3 regions of the Dickeya parazeae Ech586 genome follow, and region 2 is predicted to be linked to each of the others. Evidence: predicted binding sites of a transcription regulator. Region 2 holds the regulator's gene; each other region holds the start of a gene.
What was found. Region 2 encodes PurR, which represses purine synthesis genes. Its sites were predicted from a motif close to CANGCAAACGTTTGCNTG; they were not measured.

Region 1 (4,229 bases), 1.2 Mb from region 2:
TTCCAGGCCATCACGTGGGGCAGCAGAATGGCGTTGGCGACGCCATGCGGGGTGTCATAAAACGCGCCCAGCGGGTGCGCCATGCCGTGTACCAGCCCCAGACCAACGTTGGAAAATCCCATCCCGGCTATGTATTGTCCTAATGCCATGTCTTCCACGCCTTGCAGTTTCCCCGCGACGGAATCACGCAGCGAACGGCTGATGATTTCGATGGCTTTCAGGTGGAGCATGTCGGTTAACTCCCATGCACCCTGGGTGGTAAACCCTTCGATGGCGTGGGTCAGTGCGTCGATGCCAGTGGCCGCTTTGAGCGAAGCAGGCATACTGCTCATCATGTCTGCATCGATAAACGACACAATCGGGATATCGTGTGGGTCGACGCAGACGAACTTACGCCGTTTCTCCTCATCGGTGATGACATAGTTAATGGTCACTTCAGCGGCGGTGCCCGAGGTAGTGGGAATGGCGAAGATCGGTACGCTGGGTTTGCGGGTCGCGGCTACCCCTTCCAGACTGCGCACATCGGCAAATTCCGGGTTATTAATGATAATACCGATGGCTTTACAGGTATCCTGCGGGGAACCGCCGCCAATGGCTATCAGATAATCCGCACCTGATGCCTGAAAGCGCTCAACCCCGTGACGGACAACGGCGATGGTTGGATTGGGAATCACGTCATCGTAAAGGTCATAAGGCAGGCCGACTTTATCCAGCAATGCGGTGACTTTGCCGGTTACACCGTACTTCACCAGTTCCTTATCCGTGACCACCAGCGCTTTACGAAAACCGCGCCGCTGCACTTCTTCAGTCAGATGGCGGATAGCGCCGCTGCCAAAGTAGGATGTTTCATTCAAAATCATTCTTTGCGTCACAATGAACTCTCCTTAATGTGTTGATTTTTTTAATCGTTGTGGCTGACCAGCTCTCTTTCTTCGCCGTCTGCTGGCCGTCGGTAAGGGTTAATAATTAATCTAGTTCTGTCTGCTGAGCCTGGAGACGAAAGCTCACGTTCGATTGATGAAAATCAAACCTTTACCGGATGGAGAGCCTGCCGATGCAGTCAGTGTGAAACCAGGTGAGGTGGGTTGCCTTCTCGCGGTTGCCAGTCGCTGCACCACGTTGTCGTTGAGGGGAAGATGTCCACGATGGCGATCACAAAATCAGCCTATGCAGGTGATGGGGAAGGGTGTTCTGGTTACCTGAAATAATCTAATTTTAGGGGTTTTTCGCATTACTTTATCTAATTCATATGGCGAATTCTGATTCTGATATCACACCATGAAACCATTTTTTAATAATGCTTTTAGCCAATTTTATTTTTATTTTTGGATTTTAATTTCAATTAATTAAAAATTAATGAATTTATATTCTTTTGATCTGTTTTGTTGATTGGCTGAGATTCTGTCTTTTTATATAGATAAACTTATGGTTATGGGAGTGGTGGAACGCGCGCTTCGGTGGTAAGTTCAGGTGCAGGATAAACGTTTGCGTCGTGAGGTCTGGCGTCACAACGCACGGCTAACGTAGAGAGAAAAGAATGGCAAACCACACCCCGTTGTATGAACAGCATCTGGCCGATGGCGCCAAAATGGTGGATTTTCATGGCTGGATGATGCCGCTGCATTACGGCTCCCAACTGGATGAACATCACATCGTACGCAGCAGTGCCGGCATGTTTGATGTGTCGCACATGACTATCGTGGATTTGCGTGGTGCCCGTGTCCGCGAATTTTTGCGTTACCTGTTGGCGAATGACGTTGCCAAACTGACCCAGCCCGGCAAGGCGCTCTATACCGCGATGCTGACGCCCTCTGCTGGCGTGATCGACGATTTAATCGTGTATTTCCAGACCGAAGACTATTTCCGGCTGGTGGTGAACTCCGCCACGCGCGAGAAAGATTTGGCCTGGATTACCGAGCATGCCGCTTCCTTCCATGTTGCGATTACCGAACGCGAAGACCTGTCGCTGATTGCGGTGCAAGGGCCGCAGGCACAGGAGAAAGTGCGTAGCCTGCTCAGTGATGCACAGCGTGACATCATTGCGGGCATTAAGCCTTTCTTTGGTTTGCAGGCGGGCGACCTTTTTATCGCCACCACTGGCTATACTGGCGAAGCAGGCTATGAAATTGCGTTGCCGCAGGAACAGGCCGTCAACTTCTGGCAACAATTGCTGGCTGTTGGCGTAAAACCCTGTGGGCTGGGCGCACGTGACACGTTGCGTCTGGAAGCGGGCATGAACCTGTACGGTCAGGATATGGATGAAACCATCTCTCCACTGGCGGCCAACATGGGCTGGACTATTGCCTGGCAGCCGGACGATCGTCAGTTTATCGGCCGTGAGGCGCTTGAACGTCAGCGTTCTGAAGGCACTGAACAGTTGGTCGGTTTGGTGATGACGGAAAAAGGCGTGCTGCGTCACGGTCAACCCGTTCGCTTTACCGATAATCATGGCGTGATGCAGGAAGGGGTGATCACCAGTGGGTCGTTTTCGCCTACGCTGGGCGTCAGCATTGCGCTGGCCCGTGTGCCCGCCGGTATCGGCGAGCAGGCAATCGTGCAGATTCGCAATCGTGAGATGCCGGTGCACGTGACCAAACCGAATTTCGTCCGTGCAGGCAAAGCGCTGGTTCAGTTTTAATTTTTGGCATTAATGGAAGGAGAAGGTGGCAATGAGCAATGTTCCGGCAGAACTGAAATATACCTCATCCCATGAGTGGGTGATGGCGGAAGGCAATGGCGTTTACAGCGTAGGTATCACCGAGCATGCCCAGGAATTGCTGGGTGATATGGTGTTTGTCGATCTGCCGGAAGTCGGCAGTACGGTGAATGCTGGCGACGACTGCGCGGTCGCAGAATCCGTCAAGGCCGCGTCGGATATCTACGCGCCGATCAGCGGTGAAATCGTGGAAATCAACGAAGAGCTGGAAGGCGCGCCAGAATTAGTGAACAGCGCGCCTTACGCTGAAGGCTGGTTGTTCCGCATCAAAGCCTCTGACGAAGCCGAACTGAACGAATTGCTTGATGCCGCTGGCTATCAGGCACTGCTGGAAGAAGAAGACAGCGACGAAGAAGAATAAGCCTGACGCCCCGTTTGCTTCCCGCAACGGGGCGTTGTTATGGTCCGCCTGGTTTTGCGATTGGTTTGTTTTGTGAATGGTTTGCTTGTTTTTCTGAATGATTTGCTTGTTTTATGAATTAGTTAATTGCGCTGCACATCACTGTGCCAAATGCAGGAAATTCCCCCACATGACCCAGACTCTCAGTCAACTCGAACACGGCAGTGCGTTCACCGAGCGCCACATCGGCCCGTCAGCGACTCAGCAACAGCAGATGCTGGCCGCCATTGGCGCAGATTCGCTGGACGAACTCATCCGTCACATCGTACCTGCTGATATCCAGTTACCGCAGCCGCCAGCGGTGGGCGACGCCGCCACCGAGCATCAGGCACTGGCTGAACTCAAAGCTATCGCCAGCCGCAACCAGCGTTATAAGAGCTATATCGGCATGGGGTATCACGCCGTGCTGACGCCGCCGGTGATTTTGCGCAACGTACTGGAAAACCCAGGTTGGTATACCGCGTATACGCCGTACCAGCCGGAGGTATCGCAGGGGCGTCTGGAAGCGTTGTTGAATTTCCAGCAATTGACACAGGACCTGACCGGGCTGGAACTGGCTTCCGCCTCGTTACTGGATGAAGCGACCGCCGCCGCTGAAGCGATGGCGATGGCTAAACGCGTTAGCAAGCTCAAGCAGGCCAATCGTTTCTTTGTCGCCGACGATGTACATCCACAGACGCTGGATGTGGTGCGTACCCGTGCTCAGACCTTTGGTTTTGAGATAGTGACCGGCAACGCCGCTGACGCGGTGAAATACGACGACGTGTTCGGCGTGTTGTTGCAACAGACAGGCACCACCGGCGAGTTGCACGACTATCGCGCGTTGATGATCGAGTTGAAAGAGCGGAAAGTCATCATCAGTGTGGTGTCGGACCTCATGGCGCTGGTGCTGCTGGTGGCACCCGGCAAACAGGGCGCGGACATGGTGTTGGGCTCTGCCCAACGTTTTGGCGTGCCGATGGGGTACGGCGGTCCGCACGCGGCATTTTTCGCCTGTCGTGATGAATACAAGCGCGCTATGCCAGGCCGTATCATCGGTGTTTCCCGCGATGCGGCCGGTAACACCGCGCTGCGTATGGCGATGCAGACCCGCGAACAACATATCCGCCGGGA
Region 2 (4,229 bases):
TCACACCGGTTACGCTAACACCGTAATGGCGGGCGGCAAATTCGGCCAGACCACCCCAGCCGCAGCCGATATCCAGCAGTGTCATTCCCCGGCGTAACTGCAATTTTTCGCAAATGAGGCGCAGCTTATCTTGTTGTGCCTGCTCCAGGGTTTCGGCTTGTTTCCAGTAACCACAGGAGTACTGCATGTACGGGTCTAGCATCAGGCTAAAAAGATCATTACCGAGGTCGTAATGCTCCTTACCTACAATCCATGCCCGCCGACGCGATTGCAGATTGGTCAGGCGAGCCATCAGTATCCGTAGCGTATCCTGCCAACGCTGGGGCAGTTGCTTCTCCAGCCCGGCGCGTATCGCTCGATGGAAAAACATGTCTAGCCGTTCACATTCCCACCAGCCATCCATGTAACTTTCGCCCAGACCCAGTGACCCGTCACGCAATATGCGCTTGAACAGTTCAGGGTTTTTGACCTGAATATCAAACGGTCGCGAACCGTTAATGGCGATATTCGCGGCCGACAGCATTTCATTAACCAGTTGGAACCAGGGTTGACTGGGGGTACCCAGATCCTCCACGTAAGATGAACTCATAACTTCTCCCTACCTTGCCAGATACATGCGTTATACGGGATAAACCAGACAAATATCGCGATGGAGGGTATTCGATGTACCCATTCCACACGTCATCGTCTATCCCTGAGAGCCTCAGAGGAAAATAAGAGACAAGCCGACACGAAAGGCGTCTACCCCGGCCGTGACAAACGGTGTAACAGTCATTAGTGGGGTAGAAAAAGTAAGGCGATGCGTATTGCTAAAAGCATCGTCTGATCATGGTTATTGTCGTCAATGACAGTGACAAGTGTATGACTGCTTTAACCCGGCGACAAGATTCATCGGGCTAAAGCAGCACATTGCGTTCTATATTAGGGTGCCAGGGAGACACGCTTTAGCGCTCTACGGCGCGGTATAACGGCGGTTGATTCGCCAGCGTGCGATAACGAAATCGTCTGGCTATTAACGGCGATAATCGAGATACGGGCCGTCAGCAACGGAACGGCGCTCGATCAGCGTCGGGTGGACTTCGATGGTTTGCGCTTCCTCGCGTTTGCTGGTGATGCGGTCAAGCAGCATGGAGAACGCCGCCTGTCCCAGCCGTTCCTTAGGCTGATGAATGGTCGTGAGCGCCGGCGTAAAATAGCGGGAGTGGCGTACATTGTCGTAACCGATCACCGAAATATCCTGCGGTACACGCAGGCCCAGTTCATCCGCCGCACAAATCGCTCCCATAGCCATAATATCGCCGCCGCAGAATACCGCGGTCGGTCGCTGCTTTTGCGCCAGAATCTGATGCATGGCTTTGTAGCCGGATTCGGGTTCAAAGTCACCCTGAACCACCCATTCGTCACGCAGGGGGATATCCGCTTCTTTCAGCGCTTTCAGAAAGCCCAAATAACGCCCGCTGCCGGTATTGCGCCCCTGAGAACCGGGGATGGCACCGATATCACGATGCCCGCGCTCAATCAGATAGCGACCGGCCATATACCCACCGGCAAACGCATTATCAATAATGGTATCGGTGAAATCGCTGTGGGCTTCGCCCCAATCCATGACGACCATCGGAATATGGCGATAATCCGCCAGCATTGACAGCAGTTCAGGCGGGTACTCGGCACACATCACCAGCAGGCCATCCACGCGTTTTTGCGCCAGCATGGACAGGTAAGCACGCTGTTTATCCTGATTATTGTGAGAGTTACACAGAATCAACGTGTAACCTCTGGCGTAGCAACTGTTTTCCACCGCTTCGATAATTTCGGCGAAATAGGGTGCTTCGCTGGAGGTCGCCAGCAGCCCGATAGATTTGGTGTGGTTGACTTTCAGGCTTCGGGCCACCGCACTGGGTGAATAATGCAATTCATCAATCGCTGCGCGTACCGCAGCCTTGGTCTCTTCGGCGACGAAACGTGTTTTATTAATCACGTGTGATACGGTTGTGGTTGAAACGCCTGCGCGTTTTGCCACATCTTTAATCGTTGCCATCTAAAGTGACTCCTGAACTCATCTGTTACAGTCGTGGGTCTGTTACAGCAGTAAATATGTTGTTAATCGTTTGCCTGCGTGAATTTTGCTCCTGCTGGACAACAAGGCAACATTTCAGTAGGAGACATGCCGAGGTGTGTAGCTTGAAGGGAGGGCTGACGCTTCGACCAACGCAGTGTACACGGTAAACTGCGGATTTTGGCCGATTTAGAGCAAAAGGGGAAGAGGCAATTCGTGTTATCTCTGTGACGCAGAAATCGGTTTTTTGACTTCAGTCGGGTAATAATAGACCTATACTTTATGTGCTTGCCCATCCGCCGGGATACGGTGTTGATTCAGACATAACGGGATGATGGCGATCATCAGTCATATACAGGAGAATACGATGGATACAAATTTGAAAATGTCGCTGTGTAGTACGTTGGTCGCACTCGTGGTGATCATTGTTTTTAGTTTCACTGCGGTATTGAACTGATAGCAGATCGCCAGTGGTGTAAAAAGAAAACAGAAAAGGGGCTAGTGCCCCTTTTCTCGTTATTCATTAAGCCATTTAGCCGATTGTTATTGACGAATATCCGTTAGCGAATGGTCTTCGGTGTCACCACGCGGCGAGCGCCGACATAATGATCCTGCCAGTAATCTTCACTCAATTTACTGATTTTGATGTCAGAACCCGAGCGCGGTGACTGGATAAAACGACCATTGCCCAGGTAGACGCCAACGTGGTCGGCAGCACCGCGGTTGGTGATACGGAAGAACACCAGGTCACCGCTTTCCAGTTCGCTTTTCTTGATGGGCGCCGCGTCACGCAGGTGGAACATCTCATTGGCTGTGCGCGGAATCGAGATTTTTACCACATCTTTATAGGCGTAATACACCAGCCCGCTGCAATCAAAACCTGAATAAGGCGTTGCGCCGCCCCAATGGTACGGTTTACCGATTTGGCTCATCAGCTTGTTCATGGCAGTCAATTTGGCGTGCTGATAGCGTTTTTGGTGAGCAGCACTGATGGTCAGCGCCGCTTTATCGTGTTTGCCTTTCTTGCTTTTACCATGTGAAGACGTGGCGGCTACCTCATCTTCTTCATCGACCGCCGCTTTACCTTTTTTATGCGCGTTTTTCGCGACCACGAGTTCATGCGCTTTGTGGCTGGTTTTAGCCTGCGCCGGTGTTTCTTTCTTTGCTGCGTCTTTTTTCGTGGTTTTCGCTAATGCAGCCTTAGTGGTATGCGTGCTTTTCTCTGGCTGCGATTTTGTATGGGAGGAATGGGCTGCCGCCGCCACCGACTTTTTGTCCGCAGACTTTTTGTCATTGTGCGACTTCGCGTTTTTATCGTGACTGGCTACGGTTTTGGCTGGCGTAGGCTTTGCGTGTTTTTCCGGTTTTTTGCCGTGGGTCGGCTCCGTGCCTTTTTTGTTAGCATTTTTGGCAACTTTGTTCTTTTTGGATTCATCAAGCGCTTTATTCGCCGTTTCTACACCAGATTTGCGTGGTGGCACTGCCCCGCCGTGCGGATTAGCCAGCGCCAGACCAGAAAATAGATTACTGAAAAATAATAAAAAGAGCGTAATAAATAACCGCATGATAGTTCTGACCGAATGTTGTCCTCAATCGTTCAATCTTTACAGTATTCCCGAAAATGACCTGATAAAAAAGCGGGAGATAGAATAATCCTACTACAAAATAGTGAGAAAACGTTAACAACGGTGTTTGCTGCTTAATTATCCGGCGATTTGGCGTCGCTTTGTACCGTTAGCGCGTCACCCGGATAAAACCCTATAAAAGATAGCGTTTTTTTGTGGCCGTCGCTATCGTTAGAATACAAAACAAAAGAAGCGGTATGCCACGGTTTGCCGCGAGTCATATGAGCGGCTCTTAAGGGCTGCTCATCACGCGCTTGAGGAAGCAATAGAATGACGACAACGACACTTGAAAAAATTCAGCGCCAGATTGCTGAAAACCCGATTCTGCTGTACATGAAAGGCTCTCCCAAACTGCCGAGCTGCGGTTTTTCTGCTCAGGCGGTACAGGCGTTGTCGGCGTGTGGCGAACGTTTTGCCTATGTAGATATTTTGCAGAACCCGGATATCCGCGCCGAATTGCCGAAATATGCCAATTGGCCGACATTCCCGCAGCTGTGGGTGGATGGTGAATTGGTTGGCGGTTGTGACATCGTCATTGAGATGTATCA
Region 3 (4,229 bases), 1.9 Mb from region 2:
AGATTTATAACCGTTGGTTTGGGCCGCAAACACCGTCTGCCCAGCCGCGCGGTGACTTCAAGATTGCACCGCTGGAACAACAGCCCAAGGCTTAAGTTCGTAATGACATTAAGCTCGAGGTAACCGCCTTCGCTGTTCGGTGGTGGCTTCCCTGATTTCTTACCTGATGATGGCTCGCCTCTGGCCGTATCCCAGAGGCCTTCTTGCTGATGATAACTGCTCAATCTTTCCAACAATGGCTGGCTGACACGCTGCTGGCACCGCAGTATCTGCAATGGCTGTGGCAGGGATTTCAGGTCACGCTGGGTATTGCGGCGGCGACCGTGGTGCTGGCAACGTTGTCAGGGCTGATACTGGCAGCCGGTCGAGACAGCGGTACGCGGTGGCTACGCTGGCCGGTGATAGCGTATTGCGCGTTGTTTCGTAATACCCCGCTGCTGGTGCAATTGTTTTTCTGGTATTTCGGCGCGGCCCAGTTGCTGCCAGAGGGGGCGATGCAATGGCTTAACCGCCCGCATGTGATTCCGCTGGTTGGGCTGGACATGCCATCGTTTGAGTTCCTGGCCGGATTATTTGGCCTGACGCTGTATTCTGCGGCGTTTATCGCTGAAGAAGTACGTGCCGGTATCGCGGGTGTGGCGCGCGGTCAGAAGTATGCCGCCTGCGCGTTAGGGCTAACCGGCTGGCAGGCGATGCGCTATGTGGTGTTGCCACAGGCGCTGCGTATCGCTCTGCCACCATTACTGGGTCAGTATATGAACGTTGTCAAAAACTCATCGCTGGCGATGGCCATCGGTGTGGCAGAGCTGTCTTACGCCTCCCGGCAGGTGGAAACGGAAACGCTGCGCACCTTTCAGGCGTTTGGCGTTGCCACGGTGCTGTATATCGCGGTGATTGCCGTGATGGAAGGTTGGGGACAGTGGCGTCAACATCGGCAGCCAGTCAGAGGGCATTGAGATGGATTTTTCAATCATTCGCGACAATTTTAGCTACCTGATGTGGGGCACCTATCCTGATGGCCCTTTGGGGGGCGCGGCGTTGACATTGGTGCTTAGCCTGATGGCCGGGCTTATCTCGGCAGTACTGGGAACGGTGCTGGGGGTCGCGCTGGCGATGTTGCGCGGCTGGGCTGGTGGGCTGTTGGCCGTGGTGTTGGGGTTTTTCCGGGCAATTCCGGTGATCATGCTGATTTTCTGGACTTACTTTCTGTTGCCTATCGTGTTTGGCGTCGATATCCCTGAAATCACGACGGTGGTGTGTGCACTGGCGTTGATCGCGTCGGCTTATCTGGCGCATGGCGTAAAAGCGGGCATCATGGCGATAGGTCTGGGCCAGTGGCAGGCAGGGATGTCGCTCGGGTTGGGGCGCTGGCAAACACTGTGGCACATCGTATTGCCGCAGGCACTGCGCATGATGGTGCCGTCGTTCATCAATCAGTGGATTTCCCTGATTAAAGATACCTCGCTGGCTTACATTGTGGGCGTCGGTGAGCTGACGTTTCTGGCAACGCAGGTTAACAACCGCAGTATGGTTTATCCGACAGAAGTGTTTCTGTTTATCGCGCTGGTCTATTTTATTTTTTGTCTGACGCTGGATTTGCTGGCACAGGGTGTCAGTCGGCGTTTTCACGCCGGGCTGAAACCCGTCCGTCGCTGGCTAGTGTGGCGACGGCGGGCAGCATGCGTACCAGAATCCCCGTTGCGTGAAGTGGCCTGATGCATCAGGCAGTGGTAGCGTCAGCTCGTCGCGGTCAACGCCCATCCCTTTTCCTGCCACAGCGTGGGTAGCTGGGCCATATCGTGAAACATCGTCACCAACGGGTGATCGATAGGCGCGTTATGCTCGTCAGCACAGTAGTAGAACACCGGTATACCCGCGGCGATGCCGGCCTGCGTACCGGAAACGGAATCCTCTACCAGAATACAGTTTTCCACCGTTACCCCCATCTGTTGTGCGGCATGGTGCAATAACGCCGGGTCCGGTTTCCATTTCCCGATATCGTAGCCACTGTACAGATGCTCGCCAAAAAACGGCAACAAGCCGGTTAACCCGAGTGAATGCTGCATTTTGCTGACCGGTCCGTTGGACACGACCGCTTTCGGCGTATGAAGCGCTGCCAGCACCTCTTTCACGCCAGGGATCGGTTGTAGTGAAAGATCGAAAAGCCGCGCGACCTCCTGACGGAAATGACGCTCCATATCCTCCACGCAAACCGTCAGACCAAAACGCTCACTGATGCAGTCGATAATGTCGTAGAGCTTCATTCCCTTAAAGGTTTTGATGACTTCATCCAGCGGTAGCTGTACGCCATGGGGAATAAAGATATTGACGTAGGCCTGGCAGCAGATGACTTCGCTGTCGACCAACGTACCGTCACAGTCGAAAAATACGCATTCAATCCGGGACATGGGCGTTCCTTATCAGGGGACCAAAACCCCCACTTTACCTGACTGACCGCAGAATGCGATGTTTGCGCAAATAAGCCGGTGACTGGTTGTTATTTCTGTAGCGGACAAACGTTTTCCCATCGGGAAGTAAGGGGAAAACGCAGCGAACAGGCAGGAGATATAGAAAATAGTTATCGCTGGGAAAAAAAAGCCGACGGGTGCGTTAACTGCTCCGTATTTTGGTATAGGATACCGGGCGATTATCTTTCCTTTCTTCTCTTTGGGTCATTTATCATGGATAAATCTCAGTCTGGTTCCGTTGCTGAGCAAGGGCTGTTGGGGCGCGTGTTCAAACTGAAGCAACACGGCACCACTGTTCGTACTGAAACCATTGCCGGGTTCACGACTTTCCTGACGATGGTGTATATCGTTTTCGTTAACCCGCAGATTCTGGGCGCGGCCGGGATGGACACCAAAGCGGTGTTTGTTACCACCTGTCTTATCGCCGCTTTTGGTAGTATTTTTATGGGGTTGCTGGCTAATCTGCCGGTTGCGCTGGCACCTGCCATGGGCCTGAACGCCTTTTTCGCGTTCGTTGTGGTCGGCACCATGGGCCTGCCGTGGCAGGTTGCGATGGGGGCTATCTTCTGGGGCTCGGTAGGGTTCCTGCTGTTGACGGTATTCCAGGTGCGCTACTGGATGATCGCCAATATTCCGCTCAGTTTGCGCTTGGGTATCGCCAGCGGTATTGGTCTGTTTATCGCCATGATTGGCCTGAAAAACGCCGGGATTATCGTGCCGAACCCGGAAACGCTGGTGTCGGTCGGCAAGCTGACCTCACATAGCGTGCTGTTGGGTGTGCTGGGCTTTTTCATTATCGTGGTGCTGGCATCGCGCAATATTCATGCGGCGGTGTTGATCTCCATCGCGGTCACCACGCTGCTGGGCGCGCTGTTGGGGGATGTGAAATTCACTGGCGTATTTTCCATGCCGCCGAGCGTCAGCAATGTCGTCGGGCAGGTTGATTTGGCCGGGTCGCTGAATATCGGTCTGTCCGGGGTGATTTTCTCTTTCATGCTGGTGAACCTGTTTGACTCTTCCGGCACGCTGATTGGCGTGACTGATAAAGCAGGCCTGGTGGATGCTCGCGGTAAATTTCCGCAGATGAAACAGGCGCTGTATGTCGACAGTATCAGTTCGGTGGTAGGGTCATTTATCGGTACGTCGTCTGTGACCGCTTACATCGAAAGCTCTTCCGGTGTTTCTATCGGTGGCCGTACCGGCCTGACGGCCGTCGTGGTGGGGATATTGTTCCTGTTGGTGATGTTCCTGTCGCCGCTGGCGGGGATGGTACCGGCCTATGCAGCCGCGGGTGCGCTGATTTATGTTGGTGTGCTGATGACGTCCAGTCTGGCCCGCGTCAACTGGGACGATTTGACCGAAGCCGTACCGGCGTTTGTGACCGCCGTGATGATGCCGTTCTCCTTCTCGATCACAGAAGGCATCGCGTTGGGCTTTATTTCCTACGCGGTGATGAAAGCGGCAACGGGTCGCTGGCGCGAAATCAGCCCGTGTGTGATTGTGGTTGCGGTACTGTTCCTGCTGAAGATCGTGTTTATCGACGCCCACTAATTATCCGTGAGTCATCCGTGAGCCGGGGTAACCCGGCTCGCTATTGATGATGTCATTGCTCGAATGCTTTCCTGCTCTTTCCTTTCCCGTCACATCGCATACTGCGCAGACGCGTTTTCCGTCGCGTGGCTGCTGAGTTTGATATAGCGCCGCGACTGACGTTGTTGCTGGATGATTTCACCGGATTTTCGCATGCCGTAAGCCGAGGTG

Region 1: the regulator PurR is predicted to act here: its motif matches at 1,475-1,492, upstream of gcvT (glycine cleavage system aminomethyltransferase GcvT).
Region 3: the regulator PurR is predicted to act here: its motif matches at 2,510-2,527, upstream of DD586_RS20915 (NCS2 family permease).

Annotation. Positions count from the first base shown of each region.
Region 1 is NC_013592.1:697,317-701,545, forward strand. Features, by position in the region: gene fucO (lactaldehyde reductase) at 1-872, opposite strand, end outside; gene gcvT (glycine cleavage system aminomethyltransferase GcvT) at 1,538-2,638, shown strand; gene gcvH (glycine cleavage system protein GcvH) at 2,670-3,077, shown strand; gene gcvP (aminomethyl-transferring glycine dehydrogenase) at 3,247-4,229, shown strand, end outside.
Region 2 is NC_013592.1:1,888,690-1,892,918, forward strand. Features, by position in the region: gene cfa (cyclopropane fatty acyl phospholipid synthase) at 1-589, opposite strand, end outside; gene purR (HTH-type transcriptional repressor PurR) at 1,013-2,038, opposite strand; gene cydH (cytochrome bd-I oxidase subunit CydH) at 2,424-2,513, shown strand; gene DD586_RS08300 (C40 family peptidase) at 2,617-3,621, opposite strand; gene DD586_RS08305 (Grx4 family monothiol glutaredoxin) at 3,952-4,229, shown strand, end outside.
Region 3 is NC_013592.1:4,788,108-4,792,336, forward strand. Features, by position in the region: gene DD586_RS20895 (ABC transporter substrate-binding protein) at 1-95, shown strand, start outside; gene DD586_RS20900 (amino acid ABC transporter permease) at 210-956, shown strand; gene DD586_RS20905 (amino acid ABC transporter permease) at 958-1,716, shown strand; gene yieH (6-phosphogluconate phosphatase) at 1,737-2,408, opposite strand; gene DD586_RS20915 (NCS2 family permease) at 2,682-4,019, shown strand; gene DD586_RS20920 (4'-phosphopantetheinyl transferase family protein) at 4,109-4,229, opposite strand, start outside.